DNA from 3 places in the Sodalis sp. RH14 genome. Region 2 is predicted to be linked to each of the others. Evidence: predicted binding sites of a transcription regulator. Region 2 holds the regulator's gene; each other region holds the start of a gene.

Region 1 (4,864 bases), 2.7 Mb from region 2:
ATGCCGAACAGGATGCCGGCGGCGCCGGACAGGTAAAATGACATTTGCCAGCCGAATTCCGCCACGATAAACGACAGTGCCGGAGTGAGCAGCGCCAGCCCGATGTATTGCGCGCTGGAATAAATGGCGGTGGCGCGCGCCCGTTCATGATCGGGAAACCAGGTGGCAATTATCTTGGTATTGGACGGGAAAGAAGGCGCTTCGGCTATGCCGATCAGGGCCCGGCAGCCCAGTAACATCAGGAATGACGCGGTAGCGGTGGCAAACAGGTGATGCGAGGCAAACCCCATCAGGAAGGTAAACACGCTCCACAGGATGATGGCGCTGCCGTACAAGACGCGTGAGCCGATGCGGTCCAGCACATAACCCACCGGGATCTGGCTGGCGGCGTAGAACCAGGTGAACATGGAGAACAGCAGCCCAAGCTGGGTGGGACTCAAATCGAAATCGGCCTGGATTTTACTGCCGGCGACGGACAGGTTGGCCCGGTCCATATAATTAATTGCCGTTACGATAAATAACAGCGACAAAATAAAGAATCGCGACTTGGTTGCTTTCATTTTATTTTCCTGGTCAAAAGGTACCATTTTTTTATAAGCAGACGGATACAGGGATATAGCCCACAGCGGCGATGCTGTGGGCGTAGGTATATTCAGATCAGGCTGGGCGGGTTACAGCACGGCCAGCCAGCCGCCGTCGACGTAGATAATCTGGCCGTTGATGTAGTCGGACGCGGTGGAGGAAAGGAACACCGCGGTGCCGATCAGTTCTTCCGGCTTGCCCCAGCGCTTTGACGGGTTGCTGGCTTTGACCCAGGCGTCGAACTGTTTATTGTCGATAAGCGCGGTGTTCATATCGGTAAGGATATAACCGGGGCCGATGGCGTTGGTCTGAATGTTGAATTCCGCCCATTCGGCGGCCATTGAGCAGGTCAGCATCTTGATACCGCCTTTGGCCGCGGTATAGGGCGCCACGGTGGGGCGGGCGGCCTGGCTGGTCAGCGATCCGATATTGATGATCTTGCCGCCATTGCCGCGGGCAATCATCCGTTTCGCGGCCGCGCGCGAAACGATAAACGCGCTGGTCAGGTTAGTGTCGATGACGCGTTGCCACTGTTCCAGCTCCAGCTCCACCATGGGTTTGCGGTACTGGATGCCGGCATTGTTAATCAGGATATCCACCGGCAGCCCCTGTTGTTCCAGGGCGGCGAACGCGCTTTCCACCGCATCCTCATTGGTGACGTCGAAGGCGACGCCCTGCGCCTGATAACCTTTAGCACGGAGTTTTTGTACCGATTCATCCAGCAGCTCCGCGCGGATATCGTTCAGGACTACGCTGGCGCCAGCGGCGGCCAGCCCTTCGGCGTAACAATATCCCAAACCTCGTGCCGAACCGGTCACTAGTGCCGTTTTCCCGGTTAAATCAAACAGTGCAGACATAGCAATTCCTCATTATGGGGTCATGGCGATAGATATCGCTCGTTAACTTGTATGACATCATTCATATTTAAAGTGAAGTAATGAATTTTTTAAAGCAATGCACATACATCTTTTTTGCGGTGAAGATCACAGAATAATTTATTTTTATGTTATTTATTCTGTCAAATACGTTTTAAAACAATTAGATAATATATTATTGTTAATTTTATGACCGGGTGCACATTCTTGGATTCGCAGGCTTTGCATCGTGCATTTTCACGGGTATAACGAAAATTACTTGTAGGACAACATATGAGATGCTAGATCTGATAACACTAGCCGGTTGGGTGTCCGGGCGGTTAAGGCGAGGGAACACGCCGCCGTGAAATGAACACGGATGTTAACGGGCAAACATTAAATTTAAGGAGTGACTGTGAGTAATTTGAAAATCACCGCGGTGAAAACCATTCTGACCGCCCCGGGCGGCATCGATCTGGCGGTGGTGAAGGTAGAAACCAATCAGCCGGGATTATATGGCCTGGGCTGCGCCACCTTTACCCAGCGTATCCAGGCGGTGAAAAGCGCCATCGACGGCTACATGGCGCCGTTCCTGATTGGCAAGGACCCGGCGCGCATCGAGGATATCTGGCAATCGGCCTGCGTAAGCGGTTACTGGCGCAGCGGCCCCATCATGAATAACGCGCTGTCCGGCGTGGACATGGCGTTATGGGATATCAAAGGCAAGCTGGCCGGCATGCCGGTGTATGAGCTGCTGGGCGGCAAATGCCGCGATGGCATTCCGCTGTATGTGCATACCGACGGCAGCGACGAATTTGAAGTGGAGGACAATGTCCGCGCACGCATGGAAGAGGGCTATCAGTACGTCCGCTGCCAGATGGGCATGTATGGCGGCGCGGGTACCGACGACCTGAAGCTTATCGCCACCCGGCTGGCCCGGGCAAAGAACATTCAGCCGAAACGCTCGCCGCGCGCCAGCACGCCGGGGATTTATTTCGATCCGGATGCCTACGTGAAAAGCGTGCCGCGCCTGTTCGACCATCTGCGCAATACACTCGGCTTCGGCATCGAATTTATCCATGATGTGCACGAGCGCGTGACGCCGATGGCCGCCATCCAGCTGGCCAAGAATCTGGAACAGTACCAGATGTTTTATCTTGAGGACCCCGTGGCGCCGGAAAATATCGATTGGCTGAAGATGCTGCGCCAACAGTCGTCCACGCCGATTTCGATGGGCGAATTGTTTACCAGCGTCAATGACTGGAGACCGCTGATTACTCACAACCTGATCGATTATATCCGTTGCCATGTCAGCACCATCGGTGGCATCACTCCGGCGAAAAAGCTGGCGACGCTGAGCGAAATCCACGGCGTGCGCACCGCCTGGCATGGCCCGGGTGACATTTCGCCAGTGGGCGTTTGCGCCAACCTGCACCTGGATATGAGCGTGACCAACTTCGGCATCCAGGAATACACGCCGGTCAACGACGCGCTGCGAGAGGTGTTCCCCGGCTGCCCGGAAATCGAGCTGGGTTATGCGTACCTGAGCGACCGCCCGGGGCTGGGCATTGATATCAATGAGGAAAAAGCGGCGCACTACCCCTGTATCGGTGGTATCCCGTCCTGGACCCTGGCGCGTACTCCTGATGGGACTGCGTCGCGGCCATAGGGAACGCGCGGCATAGGAGGATGGCATCCTCTTATAGCGGCCGGGCGCTTATGCGTCCGGCGCCGACTGTTTCAGTTTCTCAATCGCCGCCACGTTTTCCGACATCGCTTCATTGAGCACCGCCACCGCGGTGGAGGAGTCTCGGTTCTTGATCGCCATGAACACCTTGATATGGGCCTCGACGCTTTCCAGCGAGATGCCGAGTGCGCGGTTCAGCTCTTCCAGATAGTAGTAGTAGATGTCTTTGATGGAATTCATGACGTTGTAAAACACTTTGTTCTGCGATGCTTTGGCTATCGCCAGATGGAAATCAAAGTCGGCCTGTGAATACTTTTTGTAGTCGTCCTTGTTCACCAGCATGCGGTTCAACGCCTGTTCCAGGGCGGTGATGTCGTCGGGCGTGGCGTTGCATACCGCCAGCTCCATGCATTTGAACTCCACCGTTTGGCGGAACACCATCATATCGTGAAACTCTTCGCGGCTCAGGTGCATGATGGGTTGGTGTTCGTTTAACAGACTTTGCTGGTTAAGGTCCTTGGTGACAAAGCTGCCTTTGCCCTGGTGAGTGATGACAATACCCAGATCGCGCAGGCGCTGTACCGCGCTGCGGATGCTGACGCGGCTGACGTTGAACGAGGCGGTCAGTTCGGCCTCGGAAGGTAGCTTGCTGCCCGGGGGCCAACTTCCGTCCAGCAGCTTTTCCTTGATCTGATCATAAACCGCGTTAACCACGTTGTGTTTCTGTATTGATTGAATGCTCATGGTGTCCGTCGCATACGTTGTCCTACAACATGCCTGTGTATAGCACGCCCAGCGGGGGCTGTGAAGCCAAAAAGCGCATTTTCATGCTGTCAGGCCGAAACCAGCCGCTGAAAATAAAATATGTGATCGTCACTTCATTTTGGCGGATTGGTCATTGATCGGCGATGGAGAATGCCGCATTTTTAAACATGAATGATGTCATACAAGATGTTGTGTGACAGGTAGTGTTTGGCAATGAAGAAAGATAAACACTCCGGCTTCAGGTACTGACCGGTAATAATTAACCCCCTTGGAATATCGACATGAGTCAACTTTTGCCACAGAACCTAGCGCCGATACGCTGGCGTAAACTGATCCCGCTGGCTTTTATAACCTACAGCCTGGCCTATCTCGATCGCGCCAACTACGGTTTTGGCGCCGCCTCAGGACTGGCGCACGATCTGAATATCACGCCGGGCATATCGTCGTTGCTGGGCGCGTTGTTTTTCCTGGGTTATTTTTTCTTCCAGGTGCCGGGCGGCATCTATTCGGAACGGCGCAGCGCCAAAAAACTGATTTTCTGGAGCCTGATATTGTGGGGGATCCTGGCGACTGCAACCGGCATAGTGCATAGCGTGGCGGCGCTGGCCGTGATCCGTTTCCTGCTGGGCGTGGCCGAAAGCGTGGTGATGCCGGCGATGCTGGTGTTCCTCAGCCACTGGTTTACCAAGCGCGAGCGTTCCAAAGCCAATACGTTCCTGTTCCTAGGCAACCCGATCACGGTGTTGTGGATGTCGATTGTGTCAGGTTACCTGGTAAATTTCTTCGGCTGGCGCGGCATGTTTATCATCGAAGGCGTGCCGGCAATCGTCTGGGCGGTTATCTGGTGGGTTATCTTTGTTGACCGGCCGAAAGACGCCAAATGGCTGACAGACCAAGAGAAGCAGGATCTTGAAACTGCGCTGGCGGCCGAGCAGGTGGAAATGAAACCCGTGAAAAATTACGCCGAGGCGTTCCG
Region 2 (4,864 bases):
GTAAATATCTGCATACGTATGACGAGGCGGTGCCGTATAACCAGATCCCCGGTACCTTTACGCCCTGGCAGGCGTTGCCGGAACCGACGGACGTGTTATTTTACGAGGGGCTGCACGGCGGCGTGGTAACCGATAGCCATGACGTGGCGAAGCACGTGGATTTGCTGGTGGGCGTGGTGCCCATCGTCAACCTGGAGTGGATCCAGAAACTGGTGCGCGATACCGGCGAGCGGGGGCATTCGCGCGAGGCGGTGATGGATTCGGTGGTGAGGTCGATGGAGGATTATATTAACTACATCACGCCGCAGTTTTCCCGCACCCATATCAATTTCCAGCGGGTGCCGACCGTCGACACGTCGAACCCTTTCGCCGCCAAGGCGATTCCCTCACTTGACGAAAGTTTTGTCGTTATTCATTTCCGTAGCCTGGCGCATATCGACCTGCCTTATCTGCTGGCGATGCTGCAAGGCTCCTTTATTTCCAATATTAATACGCTGGTGGTGCCCGGGGGCAAGATGGGGCTGGCGATGGAGCTGATTATGGGGCCGCTGGTACAGCAGTTGCTGGAAGGAAAGGAAATTAAGTAAACTCGAGGCCTCGGGCGGGAACACCACGCCCGATTCGACCCCATCGGCATGCTTTCCCTTGAACACGCCAGGATTCGCTGCGGTGTTGGCGGGCCTAGCATACCGTGGGGCGCTCGGTCGGGCGGGAACACCACGCCCGATTCGACCCCATCGGCATGCTCTCCCTTGAACACGCCAGGATTCGCTGCGGTGTTGGCGGGCCTAGCATACCGTGGGGCGCTCGGTCGGGCGGGAACACCACGCCCGATTCGACCCCATCGGCATGCTCTCCCTTGAACACGCCGGGTTTGAGTGCGGTGTTGGCGGGCATACCGTGCCATGGGGCGCTCGGTCGGGCAGAGAAACCATGCCCGATTCGACCCCATTGGCGCGCTCTCCCTTGAACACGCCGGGTTTGAGTGCGGTGTTGGCGGGCCGGTTAGGCGGCGGGGGCGTGGTGTTCGTCGCGCACTTCAAAGCTGTGGGTCATATTGACCGACGCGCCGAGCATCAGTGAGACCGAGCAGTATTTTTCCGCCGATAGCGTCACCGCCCGCTCCACCGCCTTGTCGGTCAGCCCGGCGCCGGTGACGATAAAATGCAGGTTGATATGGGTAAACAGGCGCGGCGCCTCGTCGCGGCGCTCGGAGGTGAGTTTGACCTCGCAGTCCCGGACGTCCTGCCGCGCTTTGTGTAAAATCGATACCACATCAATGGCGCTGCAGCCGCCGACCGACATCAATACCATTTCCATTGGGCTGGGCGCTTTTTCGCCCGCGTTCCCATCCATCAAAACCTGGTGGCCCGAGGCGGATTCGCCCATGAAAGACAACCCTTCTACCCATTTGACCCGTGCCTGCATTATGATACTCCTGATGAAAAGCTTTCCAGCAGACTACATTTTTGTTGGAAAACTGGCAATGTTACTGAACATACTTCATGCTGAAGCAAGACAACAGAAGACACTGCTTCAAACCTATGCTAAAAACAAGGCTGGATCGGCCTCATGATAATGAAAGGGCAAGAGATCGATCGGAACATCACATTACCAGACCCTAATAAGTTCCCTTACGTCGCTCCGTTTAAACGCGGAGTCAGAGTGAATAATACAAGCGCCGTAACAGGGAATACGATGTCCCGAACCTGGGATAGCGATGACAAAAGAGGATAACAGCGAATGGTTCTCGGCAAACCGCAAACAGACCCGACTCTCGAATGGTTCCTGTCTCATTGCCATATTCATAAGTATCCATCGAAGAGTACACTTATACATCAGGGTGAAAAGGCTGAAACGCTTTACTACATCGTTAAGGGCGCCGTGGCGGTGCTGATTAAGGATGAAGAAGGCAAAGAGATGATTCTCTCCTATCTTAACCAGGGAGATTTCATCGGTGAGCTCGGCCTATTCGAGGAAGGTCAGGAACGCAGTGCCTGGGTACGGGCGAAAACCGCCTGTGAAGTCGCCGAGATTTCGTATAAAAAATTCCGGCAGCTGATTCAGGTGAATCCGGATATCCTGATGCGCCTGTCGGCGCAAATGGCCAGTCGTTTACAGGTAACGTCGGAAAAAGTCGGCAACCTGGCATTCCTGGACGTTACCGGACGCATAGCGCAAACCCTGTTGAACCTGGCGAAACAACCCGACGCCATGACCCACCCCGACGGCATGCAGATAAAAATCACCCGTCAGGAAATCGGCCAGATTGTCGGCTGTTCCCGCGAGACGGTAGGACGTATTCTTAAAATGCTCGAAGATCAAAATCTTATATCCGCGCACGGTAAAACCATTGTTGTTTACGGCACGCGCTGATAGCCCCGTTATACAGGCGTGGTGCTTCGTACCACGCTTTTTTTGCTGACAGTATGTGGCGCCGGTTAATCTACCACCCTGAAGTAAACTATGCCCTGCGGCAAACCATCGTGCTATGCCTGCCGGTGGCCGCCGGCCTGTTATTCGGCAGCTTGCAAAACGGCCTGCTGTTTTCGTTGGTCCCTGCCTGCTGCAATATCGCCGGCCTCGATACCCTGCATAAACGGTTTTTCAAGCGACTGGCCGTCGGCGGCGTGCTGTTCGCGCTGAGCAGCGTGCTGATCCAGGTGCTGTTGGCCGTGCCGGTGCCGTTGCCCTTGGTGATGCTCGGCCTGGCGCTGCTGTTCGGCGTTACCGGTGAAATCAGCCCGCTGCACGGCCGTTTATTGCCCGCCGCGCTTATCGCCGCCATCTTTACCCTGGGGCTGGCCGGCAATGTGCCGCCCGCCGTGCCGCCGCTGCTGTATATTGCCGGCACCGCCTGGTACGGGCTGTTCAACGCCCTGTGGTTCCGGTTGTGGAAGGAGCAGCCGATGCGGGAATCGCTTAGCCTGCTGTATCGGGAGCTGGCGGATTATATCGAGGCGAAATATACCCTGCTGACACAGCATACCGATCCGGAAACCGCCCTGCCGCCGCTGTTTGCCCGCCAGCAGGCGGTGATTGATCTGATTGCCCAGGTATACCAGCAGCTTTATATGCTGTCGGCCAATGATCAGCTGCAGTACAAACGCCTGCTGCGTTCTTTCCAGGTGGCGCTGGATTTGCAGGAGCATATCGCCGTCAGCCTGCACCAGCCGGACGAAGTACAAAAACTGGTGGCGCAAAGCCACGCCGAGGCGGTTATCCGCTATAACGCCCGGCTGATTGCCGCGCGGTTGCGGGTACTGGCGGATGATATTCTCTATCACCGGCAGCCGGGGCGTTTTAACATGGCCACCGCGCTGTCGGCCCTGGAAAAAATTGCCGACCGGCATCCGGATAATCCGGTCGGACAGTTTTGTTATTACCATTTCAGCCGTATCGCCCGGCTGCTGCGTACCCAGCGCCCGCTTTACCGCCGCGACCTGATGGCCGACAACCAGCAGCGGCTGTCGTTTTGGCATGCGCTGGTCAGCTACTGTTCCTTTAAATCCATGGCGCTGCGCAGCGCGGCAAGGCTTGGGATTATGCTGGCCATCGGCAGCAGCCTGGGGCTGGTATTGGATCTCCCCAAACCCTACTGGATTTTAATGACGGTGATGTTTGTCAGCCAGAACGGCTATAACGCCACCCGGGTGCGGATCCAGCATCGGGCCCTGGGCACGTTGGCGGGGTTGGTGATTGCCGCCGGCACGCTGCAATTCAGGCTGAGCGACGGCACGGTATTGCTGTGCATGTTGTTCCTGACGCTGGCGTCTTACCTGGTGTTGCGCAAAAATTACGGCCTGGCGATGATCGGCATGACGGTGACCGCGGTGTATACGTTGCAGCTACTGTCGCTGAACGGCGCGCATTTCCTGGTGCCCAGGCTGGTGGATACGCTGATCGGCTGTATGCTGGCGTTCGGCGGCATGCTGTGGTTATGGCCGCAGTGGCAAAGCGGTATGCTGCGCAAAAACGCCCATCTGGCGCTGGAGCGGGACCAGGACGCGCTGCGACTGCTGCTGCAACCCGCCCCCGAGCCGGCGGCGCTGGCCTACGCGCGCATGAAGGTCAACCAGGCGCACAACGCGCTGTTTACGTCGCTTAGCCAGGCGATGCGGGAGCCGGCGTTTAATTCGCGCTATCTGACCGATATGCGTTTATGGGTGACCCATAGCCAGTTCATCGTCGAGCACATCAATGCCATGACCATCCTGGCGCGGGATCACTACATGCTGACGCCGACGCTGGCGCAAAAGTACCTGGCCTCTTGCGAGGTGGCGCTGCAGCGCTGCCAGCAACGGCTGGAATATGACGGCCCAAGCTCAGACAGCCCGGTGATGGATGCCGCCGGCGAAACGCCGGAGCTGCCCGGCACCCTGATGGAACGCCATCTGCGGCGTATTCTGTTCCATCTGGGCGTGATGCATACGATTTCATCGGTAGCCTGGCGCCAGCGGCCGCAGCACGGCAACTGGCTGGCGCGCCGGTTAAGCCATTAGTCTCCCGCCGCGCGCCTTAGGGTTTGGCGGCGATAACCTGCGCCACCGCCTGTTCAAACCGGGCCATGCCCTGTTCGATATCGGCGAACTCCACCACCAGCGACGGCGCGAAACGGATGACGTCCGGACCGGCGTTGAGGATCATCAGGCCCTGCGCGGCGCTGGCGTGCAGGAACTCGCGCGCCCGGCCATGGAACTGCGGCCGCAGTTCGGCGCCCAGCAGCAGGCCCATGCCGCGCACATCCGAAAATACCTGATATTTGTCGTCAATCGCCTGGAGCGCGCTGACGAAACGATCGTGCCTTTCGTTAATGCCCGCCAGGACTTCCGGCTGGTTAATCACATCCAGCGCCGCCTCGGAT
Region 3 (4,864 bases), 1.2 Mb from region 2:
TGCATGATTAATGTCCTTTGACGAAGATAAATGTCGCCGCGACGCAGTACCGCCCATTAAAGGCGATTCGCCAGCGGCTCGTCACCGGTAATAATGATATCGCCGGCCGCGGCCTGCGGTATCAGCTGGCGCTGCGCCAGGTCCGCCTGGATATTTGCCATGGTTTTATCATCGAGCTTATAGAAACGGGTCAGCCAATATAAGACCAGGTAAGACAGGCTGGGGCCGACGGTCAGCAAACCGATGATGCCGGTGGTGGCCAGAGCGCTTTGTGTCGTCGATCCGGCCTGGTAGCCAAACCAACCCAGGGAAAATCCCACCAGCGCGCCCGCCACCGCCATGCCCAGTTTCAGCGCGAACAAATTGCCGGAGAAAGAAAGGGCGGTTATGCGCCGGCCGGTTTTCCATTCACCGTAATCCGCGGCATTGGCCATCATATTCCATTTAAAGGGCTGATACATTTGATGGAAAAAGCCAATCAGGAAATAAAGCGGGAACACGACGCTTAGCCATTTCGGCGGCATAAAGAACATAATCACGCCGGTGAGAACCAACAGTAAATTAATGTTTTTAAACATGCTGACCGCATTAAAGCGTTTAGCGAAAAAGCCGGCTGCCATTGCGCCGAGAATGGTGCCTACGACGCTGGTGGTAATAAACGCCGTTTTCATCGCCGTGCCTGTCAGGTCGGAATGCTGCGGATCAAGCATTAGGTAAGTGGCGTAATAGAGCGTGGCGGCGCTGCGCATGACGCCGGCCATGCTGGAAAAGAACGTGATGATGGCCACGATGCGCCACTGATCGTTGGATAGCAGATTTTTTAGATCGCTTAATACGGTTTCATTGCCGCGTGCCTGCGGGTTGATTTGTTCCTGGGTAGTAAAAAAACAGATAAACAGCATAATGACCGCGAGGACACCCATGACCGCCATCGTACATTGATAGCCCAGTTGTTTATTTCCTTTGCCGAACCAGTCCACCAGCCATAATGTGCCGATGGAAACCACCAAACCCGCCGCCGATGAAATGGTAAAACGATAGGATTGGGCGGAAAGGCGATCTTTTTCATCCGAAGTGATGACCCCGCCGAGAGAGCAATAAGGAATATTGATAAAGGTATAGAACAGCATTAACAGCGTATAGGTAATATAGGCATAGACTAGTTTGCCGGTGCCGGTGAGTTCGGGCGTGGTAAAAGTGAGCACCGCAATAACGGCATATGGAACGGCAAACCATACCAGCCAGGGCCGGAAATGTCCCCATCGGGTGCGTACCCGATCCGCTAATAAGCCTGTCAGCGGATCCGATACTGCATCTAAAATACGGGTTACCAGGAACATAATGCCGACCGCGGCCGCTGATATACCATATATATCCGTGTAAAAATAAGTCAGAAACATGGTTACCGACGAATAAACGATGCCACATGCGGCATCTCCCATGCCAAAACCCATTTTTTGCCAAACCGTGAGTTTTTTTATTCTTATCATCATTCATCTCCAGTTAAATGAAAAATCATCTTTTTAGCGCCGCCATTTTATGGATTATTAACAACTGCAACTATTGTAAATTTATGTATGAGCATTATGATTTTTGTTAAATGAGATTATTATCACAAATCGCATGCATCCAGGTAGGTGCGATTTTATGAAAATTAATAAAATAAAATATTAAAAATCAATACGTTATGATTATTCTTGCGGTTATAGTTATTGGTCCTTTAACTTTTGGAGAAAAATCATCCCACGGGTAGAATCAACATTCTATGGACGCTTAAATGTGATATTGATCACACTATAAAGGAGGATTACGCACAAGATATCATACCAATTGTAAAAGCATTCATTTCTCAGAGGTGTAATAGGTATAACAACAGTCGCCATTTTAACCGCCTGCGCCCGGCGTAAAACCGGTCCCCGGCAGAATGGGTATGAGTTTTGGGTGGGGTTTTAATCATGGATTCATCCGCAGGATAATTTCTATTTTGGTAAATATCATTCACCCAGAGAAATATCAGTATTCATTTAACCGGGTGAATATAATATCTTCTTTTACCGAAGTGGATTTATATTTCACGCCCCTTTAACACTTTACGCAGCCAAAAACGATTGGGACTTAATGCCGCCGACTGCGCCAGGCTTAGCGGCAGTGGCTCGCCGAATATCTGGCCGGCCAGGATCTCCGCCGCCAAGGGGGCGGTGCATAAACCGCGCGACCCCAGGCCGCCCAGCATAAACAGATTGGCATACACCGGCGCGTCCGCCACCGCCTCGCCGGCCAGCAGGCGTCCGGGCAGATCGCCATACGCGCGTTGGGTGGCGGCAAAATCCGGCACGCCGCCGAGCATGGGCAGATGATCCCTGGCGCTGCTGCGTATGCTGGCGCGTGCCTCGCCGGCGCTGACATCAACGCACTGTGCCCAGGATTGCCCGGGCAGGCAGGCGATTAACCGGTCGCGGTTGGCCCGCTGCTCATCGGGGCGGTAAGTCATGTCCTCGTCGTCGCGCCGGGCGCTGGCGCCCAGGCAGTGGGTGCGAAAGCCGGGGCTTGCGGGCGTCAGGTAACCGTCATAACACAGCACCTGCTTCAAGGTCCGCAGTGCCGGCTGGTCGGGAACATAGCTGACCTGCCCGCGCACGCTGGTCAACGGCAGCGGGGCGGTAATCGGCCATTGCAGCATGCGGTGCCCGGCGGCCAGCACCACCGTGGCATGGCGGGCCTGGCGCCCCGCGCCGAAATCCAGCAACCAATCGTCCGCGCCGGCGTTTAATCCCCGCACCTCATGGCCGTAGTGCACCGCCATGCCGCGGGACTGCGCGCGCGCGATGATGCCGGCGGTGAATTGGGCGGGGTTGAGCCAGCCTCCCAGCGGATAGGTGACCCCGCCGCTGCCGGTGGCAAGCCCGGTCAGCGCGGGCATGTCTTCGCAGGCCACCGCGCTGATGAGCTGCGCGGGCCAGTCCGTGGCCAGGATTTGCCGCAGCTTGCGCCGGGATCGGTCGTCATAGGCCAGTTGCGTGACGCCGCACCACTGGTGCTCAAAGATGACCCCCTGGCGTGCGCACTCCTGGTAATAGTGGTGCGCGAAAGGAAAAGCGATAGCAAAAAACTGCGCCAGCTCGTCATCCTCATTATTCAGCAGTGGATATAAGGCGCCCTGGCGATTGCCTGACGCCCCCTGGGCCGGGCCGCTATCGGCGCAATAAAGAGTCACCCGCGACCCGCGGCGCTGCAGGGCCTCCGCCGCCAGGGCGCCGGCAATTCCCCCGCCGATAATCGCCACCTCAAGCGGGTCGCGCGCGGGGCGCCGGACGTACCAGGGCGCGCGCGGCGCTGTCGCCAGCGGCGCGGCCAGGCTGCCGGCCAGCATTTCCCGCTTGCGGCCGAAACCCGGCGGCTTAAGGACGGTAAATCCCGCCTGGCGCAGGCCGCGCCGCACAAATCCCGCGGCGGTAAAGGTGGCGAAGGTCCCCTGCGGCGCGGCGAATCGCACCATGGCATGAAACAAGGCTTCGCTCCACATGCCGGCGTTTTTCGCCGGGGCGAAGCCGTCCAGGAACCACGCATCCACCCGGCCGGACAGGCTGTCGTCCAGAAGCGGCAGCAACGCGTTGATCTCGCCGTACCATAAATCCAGCGTGACGGCGCCGTCCGCCAGGATCAGCCGGTGGCAACCGGGCGTCGGCAACGGCCAAAGGCTGCGCAGCCCGGCGGCATAGCTGGCCAGCTCCGGCCAGCGCGCGTGGGCCTGCGCCATATCCTCGATTTTCAGGGGGAACTGCTCGAAGCTGATAAAGTGCAGGCGTCGCAGCGGCGCGTCGGGCCGCCGCCGTCTGAACTGGTCAAAGGCCTGCCACAGCGCCAGAAAGTTAAGTCCGGTGCCGAAGCCGGTTTCCGCCACCACCAACGATGCCCGCGTATGTTGTGCAAACCGCTCCGGCAGTCCGTTGCCGGCTAAAAAAACATAGCGGGTTTCTTCCAGTCCATCCTGGCTGGAAAAGTAGATGTCATCAAACTGTCGGGATACAGGTGTACCGTCTTCATTCCAATTAAGGATGGCGTTGCGGATAGGCGCGCGATTCACGGCGTAAGGCTCTTTTGTCAAGAAATGTTGAGATTTTAACGAGGTGTGCTTTGCGGCGCAAATTTTGCAAACTTCGTCTGATCGGACTTGTTCAGCGTACAACTGTACGCTAAAGTGCGTCACAGAATCTTATATATAAATACAAGAGGTATTAAATGAAACGTGCAGTGATTACCGGCCTGGGGATCTTATCGAGTATTGGTAATGACCAGAAAGAAGTCCTGGCATCTCTGCAACAAGGCCGCTCCGGAATCACTTTTTCCCAGGAATTGAAAGATTCCGGTATGCGCAGCCATGTGTGGGGGGATATTAAACTTGATACTAACGGGCTGATCGATCGTAAAATTGCGCGCTTCATGAGTGATGCCTCCATTTATGCCTACCTTTCCATGGAGCAGGCTATCCAGGATTCCGGGCTAAGCCCCGAGCAGGTTTCCAACGATCGCACCGGCCTCATCGTCGGTTCCGGCGGCGGCTCGCCGCGCAACCAGGTTGCCGGTTCCGACGGCATGCGTGCGCGCGGCCTGCGCGGCGTCGGCCCCTATATGGTCACCAAGGCCATGGCTTCCGGCGTGTCCGCCTGCCTGGCGACGCCGTTTAAAATCCGTGGCGTCAACTATTCCATCAGCTCCGCCTGCTCCACCTCCGCGCACTGTATCGGCAACGCGGTGGAAATGATCCAACTGGGCAAGCAGGACGTGGTGTTTGCCGGCGGCGGCGAGGAATTGTGCTGGGAAATGGCCTGCGAATTCGACGCCATGGGCGCGCTGTCTACCCGCT

What was found. Region 2 encodes CRP, which controls carbon source genes, mostly activating them, when cyclic AMP is high. Its sites were predicted from a motif close to ATGTGANNNNNNTCACAT; they were not measured.
Region 1: the regulator CRP is predicted to act here: its motif matches at 1,554-1,571, upstream of ACL2XQ_RS08820 (enolase C-terminal domain-like protein).
Region 3: the regulator CRP is predicted to act here: its motif matches at 1,601-1,618, upstream of ACL2XQ_RS18325 (glycoside-pentoside-hexuronide (GPH):cation symporter).

The regions. Positions count from the first base shown of each region.
Region 1 is NZ_CP178739.1:1,974,494-1,979,357, forward strand. It holds gene ACL2XQ_RS08810 (MFS transporter) at 1-560, opposite strand, end outside; gene ACL2XQ_RS08815 (SDR family oxidoreductase) at 672-1,439, opposite strand; gene ACL2XQ_RS08820 (enolase C-terminal domain-like protein) at 1,852-3,105, shown strand; gene ACL2XQ_RS08825 (FadR/GntR family transcriptional regulator) at 3,154-3,867, opposite strand; gene ACL2XQ_RS08830 (MFS transporter) at 4,170-4,864, shown strand, end outside.
Region 2 is NZ_CP178739.1:5,217,382-5,222,245, forward strand. It holds gene ACL2XQ_RS23885 (phosphoribulokinase) at 1-587, shown strand, start outside; gene ACL2XQ_RS23890 (OsmC family protein) at 1,006-1,428, opposite strand; gene ACL2XQ_RS23895 (hypothetical protein) at 1,388-1,576, shown strand; gene crp (cAMP-activated global transcriptional regulator CRP) at 1,744-2,376, shown strand; gene ACL2XQ_RS23905 (YccS/YhfK family putative transporter) at 2,430-4,502, shown strand; gene argD (bifunctional acetylornithine/succinyldiaminopimelate transaminase) at 4,519-4,864, opposite strand, start outside.
Region 3 is NZ_CP178739.1:4,038,575-4,043,438, reverse strand. It holds gene ACL2XQ_RS18330 (glycoside hydrolase 43 family protein) at 1-5, opposite strand, end outside; gene ACL2XQ_RS18325 (glycoside-pentoside-hexuronide (GPH):cation symporter) at 57-1,490, opposite strand; gene mnmC (bifunctional tRNA (5-methylaminomethyl-2-thiouridine)(34)-methyltransferase MnmD/FAD-dependent 5-carboxymethylaminomethyl-2-thiouridine(34) oxidoreductase MnmC) at 2,066-4,084, opposite strand; gene fabB (beta-ketoacyl-ACP synthase I) at 4,240-4,864, shown strand, end outside.